Linked DNA regions of Robiginitalea biformata HTCC2501. The protein of the gene in region 3 binds, or shares a complex with, the protein of the main gene of each other region. Links are inferred from orthologs where the notes say so. Each region holds a gene or a part of one and is shown on either strand. Other genes may lie near its edges.

Region 1 (4,709 bases), 430 kb from region 3 along the record:
CCAAAAGGTAAGCCACGGTAGCCGTATCCGCTACGGCCCGTAGGCGCTCCGCCACTTCCAGCGGGTTGGAACGCAGGGCCTTGAGTACCCGGCAATTCGGCAGGTAACAGAATTCCACCCCGGTTTCATCGGCCTTTTTGCGAAGGAAAAACGCCAAAAATAACAGGCCAATAGACAGCCCGGCCAGATAATAGCCAAAACGTTTGAGGAAGGACATGCTAAAAAATCAGGAAGTTGATATCTGAGAATTTCATCCCGAACCATTCGCCCACCATCCGGTTGGTCAGGATTCCGTGGTACATATAGAGTCCGTTTCGCAACCCCTTGTCGAACCGGAGGGAATTTTCCAGGCCCCCTTCTTCGCCAATCTTGAGCAGGTAGGGGGTAAAGATGTTGCTGATGGAAACTGACGAGGTCTTTGGGTAACGGGCCGGGATATTGGGCACCGCGTAATGGATGACCCCGAATTTCGTATAGGTGGGTTTGTTGTGGGTGGTCAGTTCGCTGGTTTCAAAACAGCCGCCCATGTCGATGCTCACGTCGATAATCACCGACCCCTTTTTCATATTTTCCACCATGGTCTGGGACACCAGGATGGGCGAGCGGTCCTTGCCGCGTACTGCGCCGATGGCCACATCGCAGCGCTTCAGCGCCTTGAGCAGGTTTTTGGGCTGGAGCGTGGAGGTGTACAAAGGCCGGTTCAGGTTGGTCTGGATGTGCCGGAGTTTGGTGATGGAATTGTCGAATATCTTCACGTTGGCACCCAGACCCAGCGCAGATCGGGCGGCGTATTCCCCAACCGTTCCGGCCCCCAGGATAACGACTTCCACCGGGGGGACCCCGCTGATGTTCCCAAACATCATCCCGTTGCCCTGGTCGGCGGCCATGATTTCCGCGGCGATCAAAACCGAGGAGATCCCGGCGATTTCACTCAGGGAGCGCACAGCTGGGTACTTCCCGTCATCGTCCCGGATGTACTCAAAGGCAACGGCGGTAATCCGTTTTTTGGCCAGGGTTTCAAAATATTGCTTGTTCCGTGTTTTGATCTGCAGGGCGGAAATGATCGTACTTTGCGGATTGATGAATTCCACCTCGGAAAGGGTAGGGGGTTCCACCTTCAGGATAATCGGGCAACCGAAAACCTTTTTCGTGTCCCGGGTGATCCGGGCGCCTGCATTCGTATAATCCAGGTCCGAAAAACTTGCACCTTCTCCTGCACCCGCTTCAATGAGCACCTTGTGGCCATGGGCCACGATGGCCCCCACCGCATCCGGGGTCAGGCAAATCCGTTTCTCCTGGTACTGGCTCTCTTTGGGAATGCCGATGTAGAGCTCCCCCTTTTGTTGGAGGACTTCCAATTTTTCTTCCTGCGGGAGTAATTGCTGCTTGCTGAACGGTGAAGTAGGTTGGTCCATAGGCCTTTAAATGCTAAGCTGGCGCGTAGGTGGTTCCTCAAAAATACAATAAATGCACGATTTGGCCCGAAATAAAAAAGAGGACGCGAGTCCTCTTTTTTTGGTGGTGAGTTTATTCTTAGAATAAACTTCGGAAAGAATGTTGGATTCCTCTCAAAAGATTATTGAGTGTTCTTTTTGGAGTGACATCTGATAACTCTTTATCAATTGATGTGGAATAATCACCCATTTGAATTCCAGCTTTCTCTAATTGTTCCTTTTCTCGGTTCTTGTAATACTGAAGTTCGGCATCCATCGCTTCAAGATCAATTCCATGGACATATTTATCATATATTTTTACTCGAATAAAATAAACAAAAGGTATCACTACCATACAAATGGGGAGCAACCACAATACATTTTTTGTGTCGATATTCAAATCGGGAGATACAAGAACTTCAAATAATTGAAATGCATACATACAAATAGGTATGAGCAGAATATGATACCACCAGTGTTTACAAGTGAAAAACCAGATAATTAATAAATAAAGAGGTATAAACTTACTAACGAAAAACCAAGCAAAAGCATTTATATTATTAAATCCATTGCTATCAATAACAAATCCTAGGAATTCAACGGTGGCTCCAGGTTCTTTGCTGAAGTAGTCATGTGCCTTAAACACAAAGGGCGATGCTATTATAAAAAACACTGCTATAGACTCAATCCAAAGTCTTTTTCGAGTTTTCTTTTTTACAATTACTTCTTCTGCGTTCATTTTTAAGAGATTTGGTAGAGAGATAACGCAGAAAAGGACGTCTTATTGGACGCCCTTTTAATCTAAATCATGCAGTTTAAAGACGAATTAACTCATTTCGTCGAAAAGTGCATCTAAATAATATACTGTAATATCAGTTTCTCTTGTCTGGAGTGATATCAGTGCGATTTACCGAAGACCTATTTGGAGTAATATCAGTTCTATTAACAGCTCTATCTGGAGTAACATCTGTTCTATTTACAGACCGATCTGGGGTAATATCCGTTCGATTAACACCTTCATAGAGACCATCTCCTGTATCATTTGAGCAGGCAGCTAAAAACAATACAGAAAAAGCTATAAGAGTATAAAAGATTTTTCTAGTGTTCATAGTTCGGAGGATTAGGTATGGTTTTCATTTTCATTAACAAATGTAGGAAAATCTACATTCGCCTTAGTCAATTAAATTCAAAAATAATGCATTTTATCGATAGAATCAAGCATTTTACCGAAAAAAGTGCATTTCATCGAATCAACTGCAATAATCCTGCAGAATGGACGATAAGCGTTTCCTACGTGTTGAAGTTTTTAAGGGTCAGCCGTCTAGACTCATGATTGAGAAGCAGTATTACTATTTCCGTTCGCATTTCAGGTAATAAGGAATCAACAATGTCTGGCCATTCGATGAATACATATTTACCATTATTTAGGTATTCTTCAATTCCAAAATCTAAAGCTTCCTCAGAACAGTTTATTCGATAACAATCCAAATGAAATATTGATTCGCCACTATCCATCAAAGTATATTCATTGGCAATTCCGAAAGTAGGACTCTGTACTTGTCCTTCAATCTCTAATATTGTACATATTTCTTTTATTAAAGTAGTTTTACCAGCCCCCAAATCGCCTTTAAAACAAACTATTTTAGAATGAGCATTGTCTAAAATAAATCTTGCTGCCTCTCCAATTTGACTCAAAGAATAATCTAAACTTTTCAAACTTTACCTTCTTTTAAATATTTTTTCTATATTTAGAATATTTACTACGAAGTAATGACCTGGAAGAATTTATATTTTCGTCAATTGCTCTTTTCTATTGCAATAATCATAACTCCGTTACTTTCGTTTATTCATCTCTTATTTAGCCGGGAAGATAGCCAGATTTCATTATTAGGATTCGAATACTTCCACGGGTATGAGTCAAATCAAGTATTTGTATGGATGATATTAGTAGAATTATCCTATTTATTACTTTTCTTGTTTGGTTATATTACAATTGATAAGCGTATAAAGTATTATTTAATCCCCTTATTGGTATATTTTTTACTAAGTACCGTTTCTATTCTAAGTGAACAATATATACTTTCTCTTGTATTTAGTTTACCTGGGGTTATTCTTATTTATATTGGTGTTGATCTTATACTGATTTTGGGTCAAATAGATTTTTTTTCTAAAAAGAACAATAATCCACAAATATTGTTTTCAAGCCTAATTTCAAAAAGACAGATCGTTAAGTTTTCTAATTGGAATAATAAAGTTGAAAATATTAAAGCACAAAGCTCTTTTAGTGATAACCCAAAACAAGAACTATGTGAATTATATCATTTAACTAAAATTGCGGAAAGAGAATCGAACCTAGATAAGAAAGAGGCAATAAAAGAAGCATGTAAGAAGAGAGAACATGCAATGCTGCCACTATTGTTGTTGCTCTTAGTGATTACCTTGCTTCCTTTTTTGCATGTAATTATTCCTACTGAAATGAAGTCAATTAGAATATTTGGCAGGACATATGAATCTTTTGGCTTCTTAAATATTGAAACTATGGTTTGGTATTTTGCAAGGAAGGTAACGGTAATTATTGGGCTATTGATCTGTTTTTTTAAATGTAAATCCTGGGTGAGATTTTCATTTCTTCCCGCACTTTCTCTTTATAGTTATCAATTTTATGAAGGATTTCTCGATGTGAAGGATTTTGAATCTTTTGGAAACACTAATATTTTCCCAACGTTTCTAGCCTTAATTTTCTTATTTGTTTTGATAGCACAAATTGTAAAATTGAGGGTTAAGATATTAGACAATATGGACTATCTAAACAGTAGGTTTGAAGAGATTCTAAATCAATTAGCCAAGGAGAATGAACTTACTTGAAAGGTGACTGGTTAGTCGCTTTTTATTTCTTTAGCAACTTCCTTTACCAGGTTGCGCAATTCCTGGTGTTGCCTTTCGCGGATTTTATCTTCTATAATCTTCTCAATAATCGCCTTCTTCTCGGCCGGCAACTTTTCAAAATCCAGAACTTCGTCCTCCATTTGTGATTTCAGCATCACGCCCTCGCCAGTAAGCAACCAAACCACGTTGAGATCCGGGTAGGTTTGCAGAACGGTTTCCAGGACATCACTCCCTACAGATGCGTGATTTTTCTTCATGCGTAGCGTATACCCATTGCTCGCTCCGATTGAGATATCAAACTGGCGAGCACTCAGCCCGATGTGGTTGATAAATTGAATGAGTCGGTCGATGGTTTTTGTCATGATGCTGCGATTGTTTTGCACTAATATA
Region 2 (4,881 bases), 2.1 Mb from region 3 along the record:
TGGCCGGCCGGCTCGGGCTTCCCGAACCGGAATTGCGGGAACGGCTGCAATCGTGCAGGGACCGGTTGTTGCGCCTTCGGGACAAACGGGATGCGCCCCGGCTGGACGACAAAGTCCTCACCTCCTGGAACGGTTTGTTGCTCTCCGGCCTGGCGGATGCCTGGCGGTATTGCGGCCTGGAAAAGGCCCGGGATGCGGCCGGCAAACTGGCCAATTACCTGGACGGGGAGGTAACCCGGAAGGACGGCAGCGTCCCCCACAGCACGAAGGGCGGATCCGGGGGCGGCCACGGGTTCCTGGAGGACTACGCCTGCCTGGCAGCCGGGTATATCTCCTGGGCTGAGGCCACAGGCGAAAACACCTGGATGGACCGGGCACGGAACCTGTGCACTTATGCCCTGCAATATTTTGGCCTGCCCGGGGAACCCCTGTTGTACTTTAATTCCTCTTTGGATCCGGCCCTTATTCGGCGCAGCCTGGAAACGGCAGATAATGTCATCCCGGCATCGAACTCCATTATGGCGAAAAACCTGTTTGTCCTGGGATCCTATTTCGGGGATGCCCAATGGATCACCCGGTCGCGGGAAATGCTTACCGCCATGGTCCCTTCTATAGGCAAATACCCCGGACAGTACACCAACTGGATGCAATTGGCCCTGTGGATGTCCGTCCCGTTTTACGAAGTGGCCGTGTGCGGGCCCGATGCCATGGAGCAGTCGGCCACCCTGCGCAGAAACTACCTGCCTCAATGCCTGTTGGCCCTCTCCGGGGAAGCTTCCGACCTGCCGCTGTTCCGGGGCCGCTTCAACCCGCCGAAAACCCGGATCTTTATTTGCCGGGAAGGCAGCTGCAAGCAACCGCTGGAAGACAGCGGAAAGGCCCTGGAACTACTCCGCACTTACGCGTCCGATTAACAGAAATTTAAGGCTTTAAAGTTGCCTGAAGCCTTCAAATTCCGTACTATTCCCCGGAAAAATCAGATCGTTTACCAACATCAACTTTTATCAAAATATGGAACAATTCGGAGATTATCAGGAACACATCGAACAGGGAGTCGAATGGTTCTGGAATTTCTTGCCCAGCCTGGTAACGGCCATCCTTACGCTGGTCGTCGGGTTATGGGTTATCAGCTTTATCAATAAAATCGTCCGTCGCTTTTTTGATAAAAAGGACTACGACGAGGCCCTGGAGTCCTTCCTGCAGAGCTTTATCAAAATCGCCCTGAAGCTGTTGCTCTTTGTGCTGGTCATCACCCAGCTCGGGGTGAAGTCGTCTTCGCTGGTAGCCATTGTGGGTGCGGCCGGACTGGCCATTGGCCTGGCCCTGCAGGGGTCCCTGTCGAATTTTGCCGGGGGCGTTTTGATCCTGCTGTTTAAACCGTTCCGGGTGGGGGACTGGATTTCCGCCCAGGGGTTGGACGGCACCGTTAAGGAGATCAATATTTTCACTACCAAGCTGAATACCTTCGGCAACCAACTGGCCATTATCCCCAACGGGAAGCTCTCCAACGACAACATCGTCAATTACAGTGCTGAGGATACGCGCAGGGATAAAATTACCGTGGGCATCGGATACGGCTCCAACATCAAACAGGCCAAAGACCTGTTGCTGGAAATTTGCGGGGAAGACGAACGGATCCTCAAGGACCCCGAGCCGCAGGTTTTCGTCGGGGAACTCGCCGACAGCTCCGTAAACCTCAGCCTGCGATTCTGGGCGAAAAACGAAGACTTCTGGGCAGCGCATTTCCACGTGATGGAAACGCTCAAACTCCGGTTCGACGAGGCCGGTATCGAGATCCCGTTCCCGCAACGGGATATCCATATGATATCCGAGGGCGAATAAGGCGGACAGCAGGCGGCCCGGACTTGCATAAGTCGCTATTTTTTAGTACTTTGTATAGTTAAAGAAGCATACTATGAAAACGATTATAACAACAGCTGCCTGCCTGCTGACACTGATGGCCACGGCCCAGTTCAACGGCAACAAACTCACCCAGTACCACGGCCAGTTCGAGGTGGTCCTTTACGATTTCCCTCCGAACGGTTCCCAGTTCCTGGATGAGATTTACAAAAAAGGGACCATCACCATTGAGAACCCGGACAATACGCTGAAAGAGGAGCGTTTGATGCGCTTCAATGCGTTTACGGGCCAAATGGTGTATCTGGGGCAGAACGGGGAGGAACAAAGCCTGCTTAAGCGGGAAAACATCACCGTGGAACTCGACGGGCTCACCTTTGAGGTCCACCCATACCGGGAAGGGGGAGATATCGACCGGGGGTATTTCATCCCGATGAATCCCGGGCAACAAGTGGTCCTCTACCGGCGTCCTATCAAGCATTACCGGAAGCCGGAAGTTGCCGAACACGGTTACGAGGATACCCGGATGCCTGCCTATTTCGATGCCTCGGAATATTTTATACGGGCGGGCGATGCGCCCATGGAGCCGGTTTCCCTGCGTAAAAACAGCCTGCTGGCCGCCCTGGGTGACCACAAGGACAAACTCAGGGATTTTGTCTCGGAAAACAACCTGAACGTTCGTAAACCCGAAGATGCCCTGCACCTGGTTGTCTACTACAACACGCTGCTTGCGTCTTCTCCGGAATCTACTTTCGCGTCGCGATAAAGTCTTTCAGGTAATAGGGTTCAAAATAGGCCAGGTCCTCGAAAGATCCGGCCTCAAAGGCTGCGTATGCCATGGGCCCCATAAACCGGGCCGAAGGCTGTATCTCCGGCTGGAACCGAAAAACCGGGTCCGAAAGTAGCTCCCGGGCTTTTTCCGCCCCGCTGCCCACAAGGGTCAGGGGTCCCTGGTCTTTATAAGCTGCAAAGGAATCGGGTGTGAGGATTTCCGCCTCGGTTTCCCGGACATATTCCAGTTCAGTATTCAGGACGGCTGAATAGACCTCCATCCTGCGGGCATCCAGCATTGGGATGCTCAACCCCTCTTTAATCCCCGCTGCAGCTGCCAGGACCTTCAGGGTGGGCAGCGCGATGAGCGGGACCTCCAAAGAAAAACACAATCCCTTGGCCGAGGCGACCCCGATACGGAGGCCCGTATACGACCCGGGGCCCTTGCTTACCGCAATGGCATCGAGTGCATCGGCCCCAACCCCGGCCTCGGACAACACCTCCTGTATAAATACATGCAACAATTCCCCGTGGGAATATCCCGGGCTGGGATCTTCCCGCAGAGCGCGGAGTTGCGACCCTTCATACAGGGCCACGGAGCAATTTGTGGAAGCGGTCTCGAGGTTCAGTATCCAGGCCATAGGTTGCAAAGATAGGGCCCCGGCTTTCATTTCGAAAACCGGGGCCCTTCTTTTGTCTCCTAGTAAACCGGGTGGGTTTAATCCAGTGTGATCGGCAGCCCGAAATAGAATTCCAGGACCTTGAGCCGGAAGATATAGTTGTATTTGTTCTGGATCACCGAAGCCTGTGCATCGTCTACCCGGGCCTGGGCCTGCCCGTAGTCAAAGGCATTCATCAACCCCACCTCATAGCGCTCCCGGGCGTATTCCAGGGCGAGTTGGCGGGCTTCCAGGGTTTTTTGGGCAGCCTCGTAGGCTTTGGCAAAACTCTGCACGTCGAGGTAAGCGGTATTGATGTCGTTCTCCAGGGCGAGTTTGTCCTGCTCCAATTGGAGTTCGGCCCGCATCACGTCGATCTTGGCGCGCTTCACGTTGTTCCGGGTACTCCACCCGTTAAAGATGGGTACATCCAGCCGGGCCCCGTAGGAAATCCCATCCAGGATCCATAGCTGGTCGATGAAAGTCGGTGAGAAAAAGGACCCCGGGTTGGCCGGATCCGGTAAGGTGGTATTGCTGGAATACCGGGTATTGTAGTTAAAGAAAGCATTGAGGGAAGGCAAATATGCCCCCCGTGCAATCTTCAGGTCCTGTTCGGCCAATTCCACGTTGGACCGCGAAAAGGCGATGTCGTTCCGGAAAGTCAGCGCCTTGTCAAAAATCACCTTGGGCGAATTGCCCAGGATCTCGGACGGGGGCACCTCGAATTCCTGGTCCGCAATGTCGAAATTTTCGTAATCCGTGATCTGCAGAAGCTGGGCCAGCACGATGCGGGAAAGAAGCACATTGTTCTCCGCATTGACGATCTGCTGTTCCAGGTTGGCGGCCGTTGCCTGGATCTCCAGCAGGTCGCCCCGCGGGAGAACCCCGGCATCTACCTGCTCGCGGATCCGGTTCAGGTCCTGCTCCGTCACGGCATATTGCGCCTGGAAGGCCTTGAGGGATTCCTTGTTGGAGAGCACGTTCAGGTAGGCGTTGGCTACGTTCAGGCGGATGTCGTCCACCAGGTCCTGTAACTGGTACTGGCTGGCAAGGGCATTCATTTTTGCCCGTTGCAACTGGTTGATATTCCTGAGCCCGTCAAAAAGCGTCATGCTCGCAGTGAGGTTGGCACTCGCAGTGGTGATCCCCGCAGTGGTAGGGGCGTTGGTAGACGGATCGATCGTAAAACCTACGTTCCGGCCCACCTGGGTCTGCGCGTTCACAGCAGGGAGCAGGTTCCCGATTGCGTCCGATTTATCGAGCATCGTCCGCTCAAAAGCCAGTTGGAACTGCTGGACGTCCAGGTTGTTTTCGACGGCATAGGTAACGCACTCCTCGAGCGTCCATTCCCGTTTCTGCGCCTGGATTACCCCCGCCGAAAAGGCAAACAGCACAAAGAGTACCCGCAGGACGCGTGAAGGTCTTATTGATTTAAAGGTGTTCATTTTTTGAATTTTGATGAATTAGCTCTCGTCGGAACTCATGGGCTCCGTCTTGTTCCAGATTTTTATTTCGTCTTCCTCGGTAACCCCGGAAAGCACTTCCACGAATATCCCGTCGGAAATACCCGTTTCAATGTCCCGGCGCTCGTACT
Region 3 (4,744 bases):
GATATACGTGTTCGGGCCAAAGGAAACCTCCGGGAAGAACACGTCCACGATCTTGTTGTAAATCCGGAAGTTGAAGGCGAGCTCCTGCCCCTCGGAAATCTCGTACGGCCGGTAATTCGTGTAGATACTCCCGACGGAGTTCTGCAATAGCTTCCCGAGTTCGCCAACCTTGAAGCGGCCCCGCATATACCCCGTGATGATGTCCGGCGAATTGATTTCCACAGTCCGCACCGAGTCCGCGTCAAAACTGGAAACGATCTGGAAATCCTCAAAATAATAGGTGTTGTTCGGATTCTGGTACTGTGTCTGGCTGAACCGGATGTCCCCGCGGATATTGTCCGGGTTGCTCCCGGTGATGTCCATATCCACGTTTCCCTGGAAAATGGCGAGCGTATCCTTGATGAAATTCAATTCATACAGGTCCGCATAGTCTACCGAGGCCACGAAATTGAACGTGTTGGGCTGGCTGCCGAAGTCAGCGAGCCCCTTGAAGTTGAATATGAAATTCGGGTCACGGCTGTTGAGCGACCCATCGAACAGCTGGTCCTTGAGGATCCCGGAAACGGAGATATCGGAATACCCGTAGTTGTTGAAGTTTATCGAATACACCTCCCCGATCACCTCGGTGTTCAGCCCCCGGCTCGTGAAGCCCTCGCCTTCCACGTTGACGTCCAGGGAAGCGGTCCCCAGGGACGCATTGCCGGTAAAAGCGCCCAGGTCAAAATCGATCAGGGAAACAAAGCCCTGGTAGGAAGCGCGGTCGATATCGTTCACGTCCGTCAGCTGCAGGTCCGCATAGCTGCTCCCAATCCCGCTGGTAATGTTCACCTGCGCATTGATACTGGACTCGGTCACCACGGCATCCCCACGGATGGTAAACTGCCCGAGTCGCTGGATGGTGCTCGGCAGGGAATTGCCCAGCAGATTGGGCATCAGGCCCCGCAGCTGGTAATAGGTGGTGGTGACATCCCGGATGGAGGCGTCCATGCGGAAGGGGGCATCCCGGCTAAAGAGGTTCTGAAACTCAAAATCCCCACGGATCCCCGTGTTATCGGTAACCAGTAAAAGGTTGCTGAGCTGCAAATCGTTCAGCGTCCCGCTGATTTCCGTGGTAAACTCCGCTGTCTTCCCGGTCCCGAACGCATCGTAGAGCTGGTTGATCTCGTCGAGCCCCACCACGGATTGATCAAAGTTTGCCGTGACCAGCACCTCGTTGGTGAAATCTGCCAGGTCCTCCCGTTTATAATCGAATACCAGCCCGCCCCGCAGCGCGGAAAGGGGTGTCCGGATTCGCAGGGAATCGAAGCGCATCTGCTCCCGCGTATAGGTGAAGTCAGTGGACAGGTTCTCGAGGGCGAGGTTCCGGCCGCTTTGCAGGGAAAGGGAACGGACGGCGGTGCGGACCTCCGGGCCCTCGATGGTAAAGTCACCCGCCTCGATTTCCAATTTGTTGAAATCCAGGATTACCGGGTTCTCCAGGTTGTCGTCAGATAGAAGGAAGCGGCTCCGGTCTATCTCCACCCCGGATGCGTAAAAGTAGAACGGCGGGGTACCCGGCGCCCGGGGCTGGCCGTCGTCGAGTTTGTCGATAAAGATCCCCAGGTTGGTATCCGGGGCATCCCGGTAGGTTTTCATATTCAGGAACAGGCTGTCGATCTCGATGTCCCCGAACTCCAGCGTGCCCCCCACCACGTCCCTGAGGCTCAGGATGGACGTGCTGAGCCGGTCGATGTAGACCAGCGTATCCTGCCGGTAATCTTCCACGTAAATCCCGTCGAGGGCGGTATCCCAGGTGATGAGTGAAATCCGCACCCGGTCGATATTGATGTTGGTCCCGAAATCCGAATTGATCCGGTTGGTAACCATCCGGGCCAGCCGCGTCTGCACGCCCGGGATCGACAGGATAACCGTCCCCAGGACGCAAATTACCAGCAGGGCCAGCAAAAGGCGGACGATTATTTTACGGAGTTTTCTGATAGGGCGTATTCATTTACCTTTGCACAACCAATTTTTGTTCCAAAACCGCATGCGCGAGAAAGACATTTACATCCTGGCGATCGAGTCGTCCTGCGACGACACATCTGTAGCTGTTTTGCACGGCCGCAAAACGCTGAGCAACCTGGTGGCTACCCAGCAGATTCACCGGGAATATGGCGGTGTGGTACCCGAATTGGCCTCAAGGGCCCATCAGCAGCATATCGTCCCCCTGGTACACCAGGCACTGGCCAAGGCAAATATCGACAAAAAACTCCTATCGGCCATAGCTTTTACTAGGGGTCCGGGACTTTTGGGTTCCCTCCTGGTCGGCACCTCCTTTGCCAAGTCCCTCGCCCTTGGCCTGGGCATCCCCCTTATCGAGGTCAACCACATGGAAGCCCATATCCTGGCGCATTTTATCGAGACCCCTGGCAAGTCCCCGCCCCCATTCCCCTTTCTGGCAATGACCATCAGCGGGGGCCATACCCAGATTGTGAAGGTGAATGGTTATTTCGACATGGAGGTCCTGGGCGAAACCCTGGACGACGCAGTTGGCGAAGCCTTCGACAAGACGGCCAAACTCCTCGGGTTGCCCTACCCGGGCGGGCCGCTGATAGACAAGTACGCCGGCCAGGGAAACCCGGAGGCATTCGACTTCCCGATCCCCAAAGTGGACGGGCTCAATTTCAGCTTCAGCGGGCTGAAGACGAGCGTCCTGTACTTCATCCAGCGCAACACAAAAAACGACCCGGATTTCGTTGCCAGGGAACGGGACAATATCTGTGCCTCTTTACAGCAAACGATAGTTACCATCCTGATGCAAAAGCTGAAAAAGGCGGCCCGGGAAACCGGGATCCGGCATATCGCCATCGGCGGCGGGGTGGCGGCCAACTCGGGTATCCGCCAGGCCCTGTCCGAAGCCGAGCATAAACTGGGCTGGACCACGTATATCCCGCCGTTCCAATACTGTACGGACAACGCCGGCATGATAGGAATTGTAGGATATTTAAAGTATCTTGACAACAGGTTTACGGACCTGGGGGTATCGGCTCAGGCCAGGTACCGCATCGGCGGTCAGCCCCACTAAAGAACCCACGCAATGCCCTATAGCAAGGAATTGGAAGATCGGCTGAACCGGATGCTCGAATCCCGTCATCCCGAGGCCTCGAAGCACCTGACCGTGAAATACATGTTTGGCGGGCTCGCCTATCTCTACAAGGGTAAGATGAGCGTGGGGGTCGTAGGCCATTCGCTCATGGCCCGGGTACCTGCAAACGCCATGGAGCAAGCGCTCCTCCGCAGGGGTGCGCGGCCCATGGATTTTACCGGCCGGGTTATGAAGGAATTCGTATTTGTGGACCCGGAAGGGTTTCGCGACGATTCAGAGATGGAACAATGGATTGAATGGGGGCTGGAGCACGCCCGCCAGAAAAGCGCTCCCCCAAAACGCATAGCCGGAAAATGAATTATTTCTATCATCCGCTCCTGGATACCAGCGTCAACCAATTTTCGTTTACCCCGGAGGAAAGCCGCCATATCGTCAAAGTTTTGCGCAAAAAAGCCGGCGACCAACTCCATATCACCAACGGGAAGGGGTATCTGTTCGTAGCCGAAATCCTCGAAGCCAATCCGGAACGGTGTATGGGCAAGCTGCTCGAAACGCGCAAATTCCACCCGAAAATGTACAGCCTGCATGTGGCTGTAGCCCCGACCAAGAAAACGGATCGGTTTGAATGGTTCCTGGAGAAGGCCACTGAAATCGGGATCGACAGGATAACCCCTGTGATCTGCCAGCGGTCGGAACGCAGGAAACTCCCGATGGAACGGATGCAGCGGGTGGTCCAGGAGGCGATGAAGCAAAGCCTGAGGACCTATCTGCCCGAATTGGAAGAACCGGTTGCGCTCCGGGAGTTCCTGGAACGGGAGCAGCCTGTCCTGAAGTTTATCGCCCACTGTGAGGAGGACGAAAAGATGGATCTCAAAAGGCGGGTGGCGGCAGACAAGGACGTCATCATCCTCATTGGCCCTGAAGGCGACTTCACGCACGATGAAATCCAGATGGCTTGCGAGAAAGGCTTTATTCCGGTTTCCCTGGGCGAATACAGGCTGCGGACGGAAACCGCCGCCCTGGTGGCCTGTACCACAGTCAACCTGATAAACAACGGATAACCCATGAGGATTCTGGCAGCCCTAATGGCTTTAGCGTGTACCGGTTTCGGCCAGGCCCAGGAGGTGGCCGTACTCAAATACCGGGGCGGGGGTGACTGGTACGCCAACCCTACGGCACTCCCCAACCTGATCCGTTTTTGCAATGCGGAAATCGGCACCCACCTGGAAACGGCGGCCGGAACAGTGGCCGCTGACAGCCCGGATATTTTCCGCTTTCCTTTCCTGCATATGACCGGGCACGGCAATGTCCTCTTCTCGGAGCAGGAGGCTGCGAATATCCGGACCTACCTGCTCGGTGGCGGGTTCCTGCACATCGACGACAACTACGGCATGGCCGAGTATCTCCTAGAGGAATTGCCAAAAATCTTCCCCGACAAACAACTGCAGGAAATCGGTGCCGACCACCCGATTTTCAAAGAACCGTATGATTTTCCGGAGGGCCTGCCCAAAATCCACGAGCACGATGGCAAGCGCCCGCAGGCGTTCGGATATTTCCACCAGGGGCGGCTGGTATTGCTCTTTACCGTGGAGGCAGACCTCGGGGACGGATGGGAAGAACCGGAGGTGCACAACGACCCGGAAGAAGTTCGGCAAAAGG

Evidence for each region. The genes of interacting proteins can lie anywhere in the genome.
Region 1: the proteins of tsaD (region 3) and tsaE are in contact, whole or in part, in a crystal structure (PDB 6N9A), measured with the Thermotoga maritima proteins. The link is inferred for Robiginitalea biformata HTCC2501 from one-to-one orthologs. Residues at the interface, in WP_004082750.1 of Thermotoga maritima: Cys10, Asp11, Arg49, His50, Leu82, Gly84, Gly135, Gly136, Glu154, Thr155, Leu156, Asp157, Asp158, Ser159, Glu162, Asp165, Lys166, Arg169, Leu170, Tyr175, Lys213, Thr214, Leu217, Tyr218, Gln221, Arg222, Asn324; in WP_004082108.1 of Thermotoga maritima: Leu37, Gly38, Lys46, Lys57, Val59, Lys60, Ser61, Thr63, Phe64, Thr65, Leu66, Met67, Val69, Pro71, Tyr82, Arg83, Leu84, Asp86, Asp88, Phe89, Asp93, Ile128, Asp130, Glu131, Arg134.
Region 2: the proteins of tsaD (region 3) and tsaB are in contact, whole or in part, in a solved structure (PDB 4WQ4), measured with the Escherichia coli proteins. The link is inferred for Robiginitalea biformata HTCC2501 from one-to-one orthologs.

Annotation. Positions count from the first base shown.
Region 1 is NC_013222.1:2,603,551-2,608,259, reverse strand. Bases 1,437-4,221 are described here. They hold tsaE (tRNA (adenosine(37)-N6)-threonylcarbamoyltransferase complex ATPase subunit type 1 TsaE), read right to left. Parts: upstream 3,150-4,221; coding sequence 2,724-3,149; downstream 1,437-2,723. Other genes in these bases: RB2501_RS11550 (hypothetical protein), read left to right, coding at 3,372-4,221; RB2501_RS16135 (hypothetical protein), read right to left, coding at 2,306-2,542; RB2501_RS11555 (hypothetical protein), read right to left, coding at 1,534-2,172. Outside these bases: RB2501_RS11565 (hypothetical protein), read right to left, coding at 1-217; RB2501_RS11560 (alanine dehydrogenase), read right to left, coding at 219-1,415; more of RB2501_RS11550, read left to right, coding at 4,222-4,298; RB2501_RS11545 (hypothetical protein), read right to left, coding at 4,310-4,681. UniProt on the Escherichia coli protein: Required for the formation of a threonylcarbamoyl group on adenosine at position 37 (t(6)A37) in tRNAs that read codons beginning with adenine.
Region 2 is NC_013222.1:47,945-52,825, forward strand. What follows is about bases 1,437-4,393. They hold tsaB (tRNA (adenosine(37)-N6)-threonylcarbamoyltransferase complex dimerization subunit type 1 TsaB), read right to left. Parts: upstream 3,270-4,393; coding sequence 2,604-3,269; downstream 1,437-2,603. Other genes in these bases: RB2501_RS00200 (mechanosensitive ion channel family protein), read left to right, coding at 1,437-1,842; RB2501_RS00205 (hypothetical protein), read left to right, coding at 1,916-2,623; RB2501_RS00215 (TolC family protein), read right to left, coding at 3,347-4,393. Also shown: RB2501_RS00195 (thioredoxin domain-containing protein), read left to right, coding at 1-914; more of RB2501_RS00200, read left to right, coding at 1,012-1,436; more of RB2501_RS00215, read right to left, coding at 4,394-4,732; RB2501_RS00220 (efflux RND transporter periplasmic adaptor subunit), read right to left, coding at 4,751-4,881. UniProt on the Escherichia coli protein: Required for the formation of a threonylcarbamoyl group on adenosine at position 37 (t(6)A37) in tRNAs that read codons beginning with adenine.
Region 3 is NC_013222.1:2,170,950-2,175,693, reverse strand. Bases 1,226-4,045 are described here. They hold tsaD (tRNA (adenosine(37)-N6)-threonylcarbamoyltransferase complex transferase subunit TsaD), read left to right. Parts: upstream 1,226-2,026; coding sequence 2,027-3,064; downstream 3,065-4,045. Other genes in these bases: RB2501_RS09640 (16S rRNA (uracil(1498)-N(3))-methyltransferase), read left to right, coding at 3,439-4,045; RB2501_RS09645 (TfoX/Sxy family protein), read left to right, coding at 3,077-3,442; RB2501_RS09655 (translocation/assembly module TamB), read right to left, coding at 1,226-1,944. Also shown: more of RB2501_RS09655, read right to left, coding at 1-1,225; more of RB2501_RS09640, read left to right, coding at 4,046-4,146; RB2501_RS09635 (DUF4159 domain-containing protein), read left to right, coding at 4,150-4,744.